3 regions of the Marinicrinis lubricantis genome follow, and region 3 is predicted to be linked to each of the others. Evidence: riboswitches for the same ligand, from Rfam matches in the RefSeq annotation. Region 3 holds a riboswitch; each other region holds the start of a gene.
The links. Region 3 has a riboswitch for cobalamin ahead of nrdI (class Ib ribonucleoside-diphosphate reductase assembly flavoprotein NrdI). Riboswitches for the same ligand answer to the same signal wherever they lie in the genome.
Positions count from the first base shown of each region.

Region 1 (4,412 bases), on a different contig from region 3:
TTCAGGAACTGGATCGCGCCGAAGGGATCATTAACGATTACTTGACCCTTGCAAGACCCAGACTGGAAAAGATGGAGCGGATTGCGATTAAGGAGCAGATGGATTCTGTGATGGAGATCATTTCATCCTTTGCGATGCTGCACAATATACGAATTCAACATCAAATGGGTCAAGAAGACCTTCATGTAAAGGGGATTCCCGAAAAACTCAGCCAAGTGCTGATCAATTTAATAAAGAATGCCATTGAGGCAAGTCCTGAAGGCCAAATTGTACATATTAGCGCATATCGAACCGAGGAAAAAGCGGTCATTGAAATTAAAGATCAAGGCATCGGTCTTAGCCAAGAAGAAATTAAGCGGATCGGTACACCGTTCTATACGACGAAGGAGAACGGTACGGGATTAGGACTTATGGTATGCTATCAAATTATTAAATCGATGAATGGGAAAATCGAAGTGTTCAGTGAGAAAAATAAAGGAACCCAGTTCATCATTAAGCTTCCCGCCGTAGATTAATTCTACGGTTTTTTTGTGGTCATATAAATCACTTGGAAGAGGGATGCGTCTATGACTATGCTGTGAAATCAAGGAATGTGCAGGGACTCGCTGCCTATTTTGTCCTTTTCTTGAACTCTCAGGTGCAGTATAATATTTCTGTTAAGCAAATAAGCGCTGAGATTACGAACAAGGAGTGTTGGTTGCGTTTGAAAAACTTTATCCTGCTGCTTCGGTTTGCTTTATATATGCTGAGAACGATCCCGAATCTGAACAAGGCTAAGAAATATGCCAGGGAAGGTAAGGAAGCGGAGAGGGTCGCCGTCGTTCAGCGACAAGCGAAGGATTGGACCTCTTATATTTTTAAATTGATCAAATCGGAAGTCATCGTGCATGGGGAAGAGAAAATTCCTACAGACCAGGCCGTTGTATTTGTAGCCAATCATCAAGGATACTTGGATATTCCGATCATTATGCATGCCGCACCGCAGCCGGTGGGATTCATTGCGAAGGAAGAGCTGAGAAAGATGCCTTTGATTGGTACGTGGATGCAGTACAAAAATTGCATCTTTATGGAGCGAAATAATGTACGTCAGTCCTTGAAGGCTATTAATCAAGGGGTCCAGTATCTGAAGGAGGGCCACTCGATGGCGATTTTTCCGGAGGGGACCAGAAGTAAAGGTCCGGAAATGGGAGAATTCAAGCCGGGCAGCTTTAAGCTGGCGACAAAGGCGAGAGTGCCGATCGTTCCAGTAACGATTAACCATTCCTACAAGCTTCTTCCAGAAGGGTTAAAGCTGAATCCGGGCGTCGTAGAAGTCACTTTCTCCGAACCGATTCCTACGGAAGGGCTTTCTAATGAAGAATTAGGCCGTTTGCCGCAATTGGTGCAGGAAGAGATTAGGAAGCACATTAAACCTTAGAGCGCCATACATAGGATTGAATTGAATACGTTGAAATATAGGTGTTGAGGGCATCTTCATAGATGCTTCAGCTTAAAAGGGAAGCCGGTGCGAATCCGGCGCGGTCCCGCCACTGTCATAGAGTAGTGTGCTGCCAACATGTCACTGTTTGCTTGCAAGCGGGAAGACGGCAGCAGGCGATGACTCTTAAGCCAGGAGACCTGCCTATATGTATCAACACCTGCAATCCTACGAGGAATAGGGATGGTGTTCGAAGCAGATCGTTTTGGCGATTTTGCATATTTCGACTTAAGACTTCCCTAACTAGGGAAGTCTTTTTGCTGCGCGGGGATTATGAAAGAAACGATGAATCTAGTATGGTTAAGGAACAAATAGAGAGGGGAAACGAGGATGAAGAGAATTTTATGGGTCATGGGACTTGCCTTGCTGCTGGTATGGAGTACATTTCAGCCCTCCGTGCAGGCAGCGGGGGAGGAAGTCAATACCTCTGTTGATTTGGCTGTTCTGCAAGCGGATATCGAGCAGGCCGCAAAAGCTGTATTACGGCAAGGTCAAATATCTGAATGGAGTGCGGTTGGATTGGTTCGTTCCGATAGGACTTTGCCCGACGCATATTCTGATGAATTATTGAAGGAAATCGTCAGTGAACGTGGTAAATTCCGTTTGGTTACGGAGTTGGAAAGGAAAATCATTGGTTTGTCTGCGGCAGGCATCGATGCGGGAGACGTCTTGGGTTATTCTTTAGTGGATGAACTGCTGAATCACTCCGGGATGACGGGTCAAGGATCGAATGGAGTCATTTATGCGCTGATCGCTCTGCAAAGCAGCGGGTATGAGCACTTGGAATCGAGCGAGTGGAGTGTAGAGCACTTGGTCGACTGGCTTCTTAAAGAACAAAATGAGGATGGCGGTTGGTCGCTGACAACAGATGGAGACAGTGACATTGATATTACGGGGATGGCATTAACCGCGCTGAGCCCGTATTTGGATCAAGAAGCGGTCAAAATATCGACGGATAAGGGTGCAGCGTGGATATTAGATCGGCTGACGGAGGCGGATTTACAAGCTACGATATCATCCGAGAGTATTTCCCAGGCAATGATTGGTCTATCGTCTATTGGGCAAAATCCACACCTCTTGTATGAGCAGCTCCTTCCGTACCGGTTGACAGATGGAACATACGCTCATTTAGAAGGTGAGCAAGGAAATGCGATGGCAACGGAGCAAGCATTCTTAGCTTTAACGGCGTATGAGCTGTATCTAAACGATCTCCCCGGTGTGTATGAAGGGTTAAACAGCGTTCATGCTGAAGTGATTGTAGAAGGTCCAGAAAATACGATCGTATCTGGTGAGGTGCATGCTTCACAAGCGCTAGAAGCGGTGCAAAAGCTTCTTGCTAAAGAACAGATTTCTTTACATATCGAACATTCCAGTTATGGCCGATATATCACATCGATTGATGGAATTGAACAGGGACTGTATGGCGGTTGGGACGGTTGGAATTATGCAGTATACCGCGGAGGGGCATGGGTTCCTGCAGACGAATATGGAGCCATGGACCAATTTTCACTTCAAGAGGGAGATCGACTGTACGTCTATTACAACGATGATACCCAGTTGATCGATTCGGTGACGCCAGGCGAGTCGTTCGTTAAAGCGGAAGGGATGATGACGCTTCAGGTGAATACATCGGTTTGGAACTGGGATGCCGGGAAGGCGGAAGTGGCTGCAGCTGTCGGTGTAACTGTCCAAATCGGTCAGCAAACGGTTCAGACGGACGTCTACGGACGTGCAAACATAGATGGCCTGCCAGCTGGTGAATACGATGTGAAAGTGACTGCTTATGATTCGGAGAAAGGAGCACTCGTCGTCCCGTTTTACAGCAAGGTCAAAGTGAATGCGAAAGAAGCCGAGGTATCCGTTCGGGTTGAAGGACCGAGCGGCACTTTGGCTCACGGCCGAGTTGAAGCAGCCAACGCCCTGCAGGCAGTTCAGCGGCTCCTTGATAACGAGAAGGTAGAGTATGAAGTGAAGGATTCTTCCTTTGGTCAATATATTACGTCGATTGGAGGAGTTGAACAGGGACTTTATGGAGAGTATGACGGCTGGAATTACGGTGTAAAAAGGGATGGGGAGTGGCTCCCTGCAGCATCGTACGGCGCAATGGCTGATTTTGAGCTGCAGCCGAGCGATGAACTTATTGTCTATTACAGCCATAATACGGAGCTGATTGATTCTGTTGTGTTGGAGCCTTCGGTTCCGAATTCTGGAGAGCTTCTTAAAGTGAAATTGACGAAGTCAACCTGGGATTGGGCGCAAAATCAAGAGATCGTGACGCCTGCTGCCCACGCCTTAGTGACATTGGGAACGAAGACGGCGACAGCAGATGAGAACGGAATCGCAGTATTTGAACAAGTCGATGCAGGAACTTACGAAATGACGATTACTGCGTATACAGAACAAGGTCCCGGATTTGTAAAGGAGTTCGTACCTGTTCGAATTGCACCTTCTTCTGCTGCAGACTTTTCAGATCAAGCGGAAATATCAAGCTGGGCGTACAGCTCTGTCGAGCAAGCGGTAGAAAGTGGTTTCATTTATGGGGTGAGTACGGACGGACAGCAGTTTGCACCGAAGAAATCACTGTCACGTGCCGAATTTATTTCTCTGCTGAATCGCGTATTGGATATACAGCCACAGGATGCCGTGAATCTTCCATATAAAGATGTCCCTGCCGATGCTTGGTACAGCGGTGATGTTGCAGCAGCGATTGAAAAAGGCTATCTGCGGCCTGATGGTGAAACGTTCGAAGGCTTAGAACCGATCACACGTGCTGAAATGGCGCTGCTCACGATTCGTGCGTTAGATCTACCATCTGTTGTGGGGGCCGAGCAGTTTACGGATTTACAGAGTGTATCTTTTGAACAGATTCCGTATATTGAAACAGCCGCTGTTCATCAATTGATTGTTGGATCGGATGGAAAGTTCATGCCGCATG
Region 1 covers NZ_JBHSQV010000179.1:14,461-18,872, forward strand. Annotated here, with positions in the region: gene ACFPXP_RS17895 (ATP-binding protein) at 1-515, shown strand, start outside; gene ACFPXP_RS17900 (lysophospholipid acyltransferase family protein) at 704-1,417, shown strand; cobalamin riboswitch at 1,440-1,639, shown strand; gene ACFPXP_RS17905 (S-layer homology domain-containing protein) at 1,808-4,412, shown strand, end outside.
Region 1: it holds a riboswitch for cobalamin, as region 3 does, so the genes downstream of both, ACFPXP_RS17905 (S-layer homology domain-containing protein) here and nrdI (class Ib ribonucleoside-diphosphate reductase assembly flavoprotein NrdI) in region 3, are expected to answer to the same signal.

Region 2 (4,412 bases), on a different contig from region 3:
GGATGTACGAGAGCGCTGCACAAGCTGCACCTCTTGTACGCCGGCACGCCTTCAACGCTTCTGCAGTAATCGAATGAATCCCGAAAAAATACAGCCATTTCCGTGAAAGGAAAGGCTGTATTTTTTGTGATGCTATTTTCTTCTTATGCTGGTGATAGATTCAATCTTCGCCATTGGATATGGTCGATTGCTTAAGTCATTACACCTTTACAGATAATTGCTTTCTTGCTTCTTTCGCCGCCTGCACCATGTTCGAGAGAGCGGCGGCGGTTTCTTCTTTGTTCCGTGTTTTCAACCCGCAATCTGGATTGACCCAGAATCGGTCTGGGGGCAGCACCTTTAAAGATTCCTCAATGATGTTCAGCATTTCCTGAACTTCAGGCACTCTCGGGCTGTGAATGTCATATACGCCAAGCCCAATGCCTTTTTCATACGGCTGCTCCTGGAAGGCATGGATCAGTTCCCCGTGGCTTCGAGACGTCTCAATGGAGATGACATCGGCGTCGAGTGCTTTAATGACATCGATGATTTGGTGGAATTCTGCATAACACATATGGGTATGAATCTGGGTTTCATCCTTCACATGGGAAGTGCACAGCTTGAACGCTTTGACCGCCCACTCGAAATAATCGTCCCATTCACTTCGCTTGAGCGGCGTCAATTCTCGAATGGCCGGTTCATCCACTTGAATAATATGAATTCCGCTCTGCTCCAGCAAAGAAACTTCCTCTCTAAGAGCGAGTGCAATTTGATAGGCGACGTCTCGTTCTGGAATGTCGTTGCGGACGAACGACCAAGCAAGTATCGTGACGGGACCGGTCAACATTCCTTTGATCGGCTTGTGTGTCAGCGACCTTGCGAATAGCGTTTCCTGCAGGGTCATCGCAGCGTCGTGCGAGACATCTCCATAAATGATAGGCGGTTTAGTGCACCTTGACCCGTAAGATTGCACCCATCCGTTCTGGGTAAAGGTAAATCCGGAAAGCCGCTCTCCGAAAAACTCAACCATGTCGTTACGTTCAAATTCGCCATGGACAAGGACGTCCAGTCCAAGGTTCTCCTGAATGTCGACCCATTCCCGTATCTGCTCCTGAATGAACGTTTGATACTGCGCCTCAGTCCATTGTCCATTCTTCCATTGCCGTCTCGCTTTCCGAACCTCCGCGGTTTGAGGAAAGCTGCCGATCGTCGTCGTTGGCAGAGGAGGAAGCTGCAGTTTTTTTAACTGCTTTTGGTAGCGCTCTTCGAAGGTGGTGGTTCGAGCCGTACTCAACTGATCAATGGCTTCCATCTGGTTGACTACTTCAGCGACGCGCCTGGAAGGGGATTGATTTAATCGAAGAAGTGCCGCGCGACTTGCGAAAGCAGCTTCCTCTGCGCTGGCATTTCCTGTATAGGCGCGTGACAGTACTACGACTTCCGCCAGTTTCTCATCGGCAAAGGCTAAAGCTTGCTGAATGATTGGATCCGGCAGTTGTTCGTATTTTACAGTGACAGGGACATGCAACAGACTGCAAGAAGGCTGTATGATCCAGCGATCTGGAGTGATGTATCCGGAGATTTCACGCAGCAGCTCTAGATCCGCCGCAAGATCGCTGCGCCATATGTTGCGCCCATCGATGATGCCGATCGCGAGCTTTTTGTCTTGTGGAAACAGTCTGGAGCGGAGCACCGCCATGTTTCCTTGACGGCCATGGACGAAATCAAGGCCGAATGCTTGAACGGGAAGCTCAAATACTTGTTCCGGCATATGAACCGAGTCGAAATACGTTTGCAGAATCAAATTCAAACCAGGCGCGGCTTCCGCCATTCGCTCATACGCGGCTTTGACCCAAACCAGCTCTTCTCGTTCCATCTCCAGAACTAAGGCCGGTTCATCCAGCTGTACCCATACAACGCCTGCCTGCTCCAGCTGCTTCAGCACTTCTCCATACAGCTCGGCAAAGGTCATGAGAAGAGACTGCAGCTCGGAAGAGGCGTAGCCTTTGGCGCATTTAAGAAACGTATACGGGCCAACCATGACCGGCTTACCTTCCAGACTAAGCTCCTCTTTCGCTTCCAAATAAGCTTCAAGTGGTCGATTGTGCGTGAGTTTAGGCTCTCTCTGCCCGATTTCAGGAACAATATAGTGATAATTCGTATTAAACCATTTGGTCATTTCACAAGCTGCGGCTTCCTTCGTTCCTCTGGCCATAGCGAAATAGGTGGCAAGATCTACTTTCCCTCCCGCATAGGGAAAACGTCCTGGCACAAGACCGAACATCGCGCTGAGATCAAGCATATGATCATAAGCGGTGAAATCACCTACAGGAACCAAGTCGATGCCGGCATCCCTTTGTTTTCTATAATAGGATAGCCGCATCTCTTTTAACTGCTTGTACAGCTCCTCCTCCGCTATTTGTCCTTTCCAGAAAGCCTCCAGCGCCTTTTTCCACTCTCGGTTTTCGCCGATGCGCGGATATCCTAGATTACTGGTTTGAATGGTTGTCATGGTTTCGTACCTCCTTCAAAATGGTTGTCAATCGAATCATCTGCACATAAAAAACGGCTTCTTCCCGAAAAAAAGAATAGGGAAAAAGCCGCTTCATGATCGTATTGAAACGCTGCTTTCACACCTCCCTATCTCCCGTAGGTTCACAGTGTATTTAGAAACAGGCAGGTCTCCTGACTCCAGAATCCTCATATCCGTCCGCCTTCCCAGTCCGGGGACCAGTGGCTGTTTCATTCTGACTGCGCTGAAAACCTTAATGCGTTCAACGCTGGACGGATACTCCTCTGTTACAGTGGCGGGACCGTGCCGGATTTTCACCGGACTTCCCTTTTCATCTTGAGTTCCCCTTCATACAGTGGGAATCAAGAACCTGCTTCCATATATGGTATTGAGTTGTACCGTATCATCATACGATATTTTGAAAAAGAATGTAAACTACAATTTACAAAAAGAGGACGTGATTTCATAGAATCCCCCTCTTTCATTGATCCAGATCAAATCATAAATTCATAGATTAGCCGAAGCACTTCGCTTTTGGAATGGGTGCACAAGGTGTTGTATACTAGAGCTATTCATGAGCAGGAGGGTTATGATGATTGTCATATTATTTAGATTGTTAGTGGTTATCGCGTTCATCTTGCTGGCGATTGGCATTTATAACGTGATGAAAGGTTATAAGCATATTGTGAAAACAGCGAAGCAGGGAGTTGAACGCTGTCCTGCCTGCGACCAGATCATCTCAGTGCCCCAGTCCGTTACGAATTGTCCGAAATGCAATGTGAAGCTCGGTCGGGGAGCGAATGGAAGTCTATTAATTCGAATTAATGATTAAGATGATGGTGGTGATACTTCGTGGATAAATATTTCACTTTAGAAGAAGCAGGCAAGCTGCTGCCTATACTGGAACAGGAATTAGACAAGCTTCAAGCACTCAAGAACCGGTTTGATGAACTGTACGCCTTTTTGAAAGAAATGCGGTATGAAGGGGCAGAGGAGCGGGCGCTGTTTCAAGTGGAGAGCGAATTGGAATTTTTACAGATTGAAGCAAAGCTGCATATTCAAAATATATTTAAGCAAGGCGTCCAATTAAAGAGCATTGAACTGGGTCTGCTGGATTTTCCTTCGAGGCTGGAAGGGGAGGAAGTGCTGCTTTGCTGGAAGCAGGGAGAGGACGGGATTACTCATTATCACGGAGTGAACGAGGGATTTATGGGTCGAAAAGTCATTCAAGACGAGGATCGATTTTATTGATGAGATGGAGGATGTCCGGATGGAAAAACAAAGGTGCGGATGGGTCAACCAAGAGTCGCTCTACATAGCGTATCACGATCAAGAGTGGGGCGTTCCGGTGCACGATGATCAGAAGCTGTTTGAAATGCTGATTCTCGAAGGGGCCCAGGCGGGATTAAGCTGGTGGACGATTTTGCAGAAGAGGGAGCATTATCGGCGTGTATTTGATGGGTTTCAGCCGGAGCGGGTAGCGGCGTATGACGAAGCGAAGCTTGAGGCTTTGTTGGAGGATCCGGGGATCGTGAGAAATCGATTGAAAATTGCAGCGGCTGTTCAAAACGCGAAGGCCTTCTTAGCTGTACAGCAGGAGTTTGGGAGTTTTGATGCATATATTTGGCAGTTCGTAGGCGGCGCTCCCCGTGTGAACGCTTGGAAGGAACTGAAGGATGTGCCGGTGACGACCGCGGAATCGGACGCGATGAGTAAGGATTTGAAGAAAAGAGGGTTTAAATTCGTCGGCTCGACGATTTGTTACTCGTTTATGCAGGCAGTAGGAATGGTGAATGATCATGTGTCAGATTGCTTTCGCCACAAGGAACTGATCGAATAAGGAAGGCGGGTCTCTTCACTTCGAAGGCCCGCCTTAAATATGTTGATGGCCTCTTTATTCCTTCCAAGCTTGCGGATGGCC
Region 2 covers NZ_JBHSQV010000034.1:15,784-20,195, forward strand. Annotated here, with positions in the region: gene ACFPXP_RS05680 (HelD family protein) at 1-69, shown strand, start outside; gene metE (5-methyltetrahydropteroyltriglutamate--homocysteine S-methyltransferase) at 200-2,491, opposite strand; cobalamin riboswitch at 2,638-2,880, opposite strand; gene ACFPXP_RS05690 (hypothetical protein) at 3,081-3,323, shown strand; gene ACFPXP_RS05695 (DUF2203 domain-containing protein) at 3,344-3,742, shown strand; gene ACFPXP_RS05700 (DNA-3-methyladenine glycosylase I) at 3,762-4,331, shown strand; gene ACFPXP_RS05705 (aldo/keto reductase) at 4,386-4,412, opposite strand, start outside.
Region 2: it holds a riboswitch for cobalamin, as region 3 does, so the genes downstream of both, metE (5-methyltetrahydropteroyltriglutamate--homocysteine S-methyltransferase) here and nrdI (class Ib ribonucleoside-diphosphate reductase assembly flavoprotein NrdI) in region 3, are expected to answer to the same signal.

Region 3 (4,412 bases):
TTGATCACTGAGGTGCAGGAGCACCTCAGTTTTTTATAGGAGGATAAGACTTTCTGCTTTATCACTTCACCCCAAGGCGCATTCGATAACTAAACAGCACCTCAAGCGTTCTCCCCTGGAAATAAGCATCTGCATTCCGTTGAAACGATGCCAGATCGTCCGCGAATTGTTCACCTAGCCCGGCTTTGAGTGCCGCCTGCAGTCCGCCTTGGCTGACCGCAATGCCGACATATCGCTCTGCATCACACGGCTCGGTATGGTGAAACACGACCTCCTTGGTATATCGAAACACACCGCTCTGCTGCAGGTTTTTCAAATGCTCCTCTTTATTGCGCTTGCTTGCCCTTTGATCCGATGGAACATTCTCTTCAAGGATCTCCTCCGCTGCAGCGATCAGATTCATATACTCTACTTCCAGCTCCCAGCTTAACGTCGGGGGCCAATCGCAATCGTAGGCAGCGAATACGCCTCCTTCTCTGAGCAGACGAGAGGCTTCCTTCAGCGTGGATTCGGGCTCCATCCAATGGAACGACTGGGAGCAGGTGATGATATCGACGGTGCCTGTCTCAAGCTCGAGCTGATTGGAGTACCCCTGAATAAAAGAAATATTCTGCAATCCACTCTGCTGCAGCTTTTGCTCCGCCACTGCCCGCATGTCCTCATTCGGTTCCGCGCCAATAATTCGATCTGCATGCTCGGCCCAAATAAACGTAGACAATCCTGTTCCGCATCCGACATCTACGACATGTGAGGGCCGTTCTCCCGCATACCTTGTCAAAATCGGAATGACCTGCGCAGGCGCTTCTGGCCGATAAGTATCATACACATCGGCAAAGCCGGAAAATCTTTCGATATTGCGCTTCTCGTTATGCTCAGGTATCATTAGAATCCTCCTTCTCTAATAAGGCGTGATGATTATCTATTATATCAAACGGTCATGGCAGATCTTGATAAAATAATTCAAATCGCAGTCAAAATATTGATTCGGATTGAAAGTCGAGCATGGTTGAGATAAATCTACGAAATGGGTGCGAAAACGATTCAAATCTAGTCTCATGATTGATTGACACATCACTATATATTGATGTATTGTATTAATCGTTAACTACATATTGATATGAACAGGTGTTTTGCTGCGAAATATCGTCTATAAAGCTAGCAAAACAAAAGAGGGAAACCGGTGTGAATCCGGTGCGGTCCCGCCACTGTAATGGAGGAGCTTGCAGCGATAGCCACTGACTTGTAGAAGTTGGGAAGGGGCCGCGAGCGATGATCCTTGAGCCAGGATACCTGCCTGTTCATGAACACTGAGGATCTACGGGAGATAGGGAGGTGTTCGGACGGCGCTTTTGTTTTTTTACATAAGATAGGATCTATTCTTTTGTGAACAAAACCCTGCGCATCCGGACTTCTCTATTGAAGAACGGGTGCGTTTTTAATGCGGTTTTGGGTAATCCCTTGATCAAGGGTCCGATGTTTTTACTGTTGAGGAGGTATAGCAGCATGCTCATTGCCTATGATTCCCGGACGGGAAATGTATCGCGGTTCGTCAACAAATTAGGAATGAAAGCGATCCGTATCGATGAGAATATGCAGCTGGATCAGCCGTTCGTGCTGATTACGTATACGACCGGCTTTGGACAAGTGCCAGAGAAGGTGCAGGCATTTCTCAAGAAAAACTATACATATATGAAGGGTATCGCTGCGAGCGGTAATCGGAACTGGGGAGACGGGTTTGCGAAGAGCGCGGATACGATTTCCAGAACATACGGAGTGCCAATCATCTCCAAATTTGAGCTGTCAGGTACGATGCAAGATATTACGAGGTTCCGGGAAGGAGTGCAGAGCATTGCGGCATATTGAGCTGAACAATGAATTGATGCAGCGCGGCGAGGATGGATTTTACCGGTTGGAGAAGGACCGGGATGCAGCGCAGGTTTTACTTGAGGAAGTAGAGTCCAAATATATTTCTTTCGATTCGGTCGAGGATCGGTTGAATTATTTAATAGATAACGATTATTACGAGAATGTATTCGAGAAGTATACCTTGGCGCAGATTGAAGAGCTTTACCAAATCGTGCACGGGGCGAAGTTTTCCTTCTCTTCCTATATGGCAGCTTCGAAGTTTTATAAGGATTACGCATTAAAGACGAACGATAAAAGCCAGTATTTAGAGAAATATGAAGATCGTGTCGTCAGTGTGGCACTGCACCTTGGCGATGGGGATGCCGAGAGAGCGAAGCGGATTTGTACTGCCATGATTGAGCAGCGTGTACAGCCCGCGACGCCGACATTCCTGAATGCGGGCAGAAGCCGCAGAGGAGAGCTTGTATCGTGCTTCCTGCTCGAAATGGACGATACGCTCAACTCGATTAACTACGTGCTGGGCACGTGTATGCAGCTGTCAAAAATCGGCGGCGGTGTAGCCGTGAATCTGTCCAAGCTTCGCGGACGCGGCGAGCCGATCAAGGGCGTGGAAGGTGCAGCCAAAGGCATTATGCCGGTCATGAAGCTGATGGAGAACGCCTTTAACTATGCGGACCAAATGGGTCAGCGCAAAGGCTCCGGGGCTGCGTATTACAATATCTTTGGCTGGGACGTTAATGAGTTTCTGGAGTGCAAGAAGATTAACGCCGATGAGAAGACGCGGATTCAGACGCTGTCGATCGGCCTCATCGTTCCGAATAAATTTTATGAGCTGGCTGAAAAGAATGAGCCGCTTTACATTTTCGCGCCATACTCGATCTATAAAACATACGGCCAGCATATGGACGACATGGATATGGACGTCATGTACGAAGAGCTGCTGGCGAACCCGAACGTCCGCAAGAAGAAGCTGATGTCGGCGCGTGAAATGCTGACGAAGATTGCGGTTATTCAGCTCGAATCCGGCTATCCATATATTATGAATAAGTCCAATGCGAATCGGGTGCATGCGCTGAAGGAATTGGGCGCGGTCAAAATGTCCAACCTGTGCACGGAAATTTTCCAGCTGCAGGAGACGTCCACGATCGGCAACTTCGGAGAAGAAAGCATTATTCGCAAAGACATTAGCTGCAACCTCGCATCGATGAATATTGTGAATGTGATGGAGCAGAAGAAGATGCGTGATTCCGTACATGCCGCGATGGAGGCACTCACCTCGGTGACGGATAAATCGGAAATCGAGAACGCTCCCGGTGTGCGGAAGGCCAATAACGATCTGCATTCTGTCGGTCTGGGCGCGATGAATCTGCATGGATTTTTCGCCAAAAATAAAATAGCTTATGAAAGTGATGAAGCACGTGATTTTGCGCGCACCTTCTTCATGATGATGAATTTCTATTCGATTGAGAAGAGCTCGGATATCGCTAAGGAGAAGGGCTGCTCTTTCCAAGGCTTCAAGCATTCGGATTATGCGAAGGGCACGTATTTCGATAAGTACGTAGAGAATGATTACCGCCCTCGGACGGACAAAGTCAAGCAACTGTTCGAAGGGATGGATATACCAGGCCCTGAGCAGTGGGCTGCATTAAGAGAGAAAGTACAGCGTGACGGATTGTATCATGCATATAGACTGGCGATTGCTCCGACACAAAGCATTTCATATATTCAAAATGCAACGTCCAGCGTCATGCCGGTGGTCGATCAGATTGAAACCCGGACGTACGCCAATTCGACGACATATTACCCGATGCCATTCCTGGCGCCGGACAACATGTTCTATTACAAGTCGGCATATCAGATGGATCAATTCAAGGTCATCGATCTGATTGCGGAGATTCAGGAACATATCGATCAAGGTATATCGACCGTACTGCATGTCAACAGCAGCATTACGACGCGGGAATTAGCCCGCTACTATATTTATGCGGCGAAGAAGGGTCTGAAATCTCTGTACTACACCCGTACAAGACATGCTTCGGTAGAGGAATGCTTGAGCTGCTCCGTATAATAGAAGGTCTTGCGTGGATTGAATATGTGAACCGGGAAGGATGAATCATCTTTGAAAGCAGTCAATTGGAATCGACCTGACGATGACTTTTCGTTAATGTTTTGGAATCAAAATGTGATGCAGTTTTGGACGGACGAAGAAATTCCGCTTTCCGACGATAAAATGAGCTGGATGCAGCTCAGTCCGGAAGAGCAGGATACGTATATGAAGGTCCTTGCGGGACTGACGCTGCTCGATACAGTGCAGGGCGGCGTAGGCATGCCGCAAATTTTGGAGCATGTCGACAGCCTGCAGCGCAAGGCGGTGCTGTCGTTCATGAGCATGATGGAGCAAATTCATGCCAAATCGTACAGCAGCATCTTTACGACACTGGCGCGCACCGAAGAAATTGACGAGCTGTTCCGCTGGGTCGAGCAGAGCCCGCACATGCAGCGAAAAGCGGAGACGATCTCCGCATTTTATAACAAGATACACAGCC
Region 3 covers NZ_JBHSQV010000182.1:29,095-33,506, forward strand. Annotated here, with positions in the region: gene ACFPXP_RS19180 (class I SAM-dependent methyltransferase) at 62-883, opposite strand; cobalamin riboswitch at 1,107-1,312, shown strand; gene nrdI (class Ib ribonucleoside-diphosphate reductase assembly flavoprotein NrdI) at 1,504-1,863, shown strand; gene nrdE (class 1b ribonucleoside-diphosphate reductase subunit alpha) at 1,850-3,934, shown strand; gene nrdF (class 1b ribonucleoside-diphosphate reductase subunit beta) at 3,986-4,412, shown strand, end outside.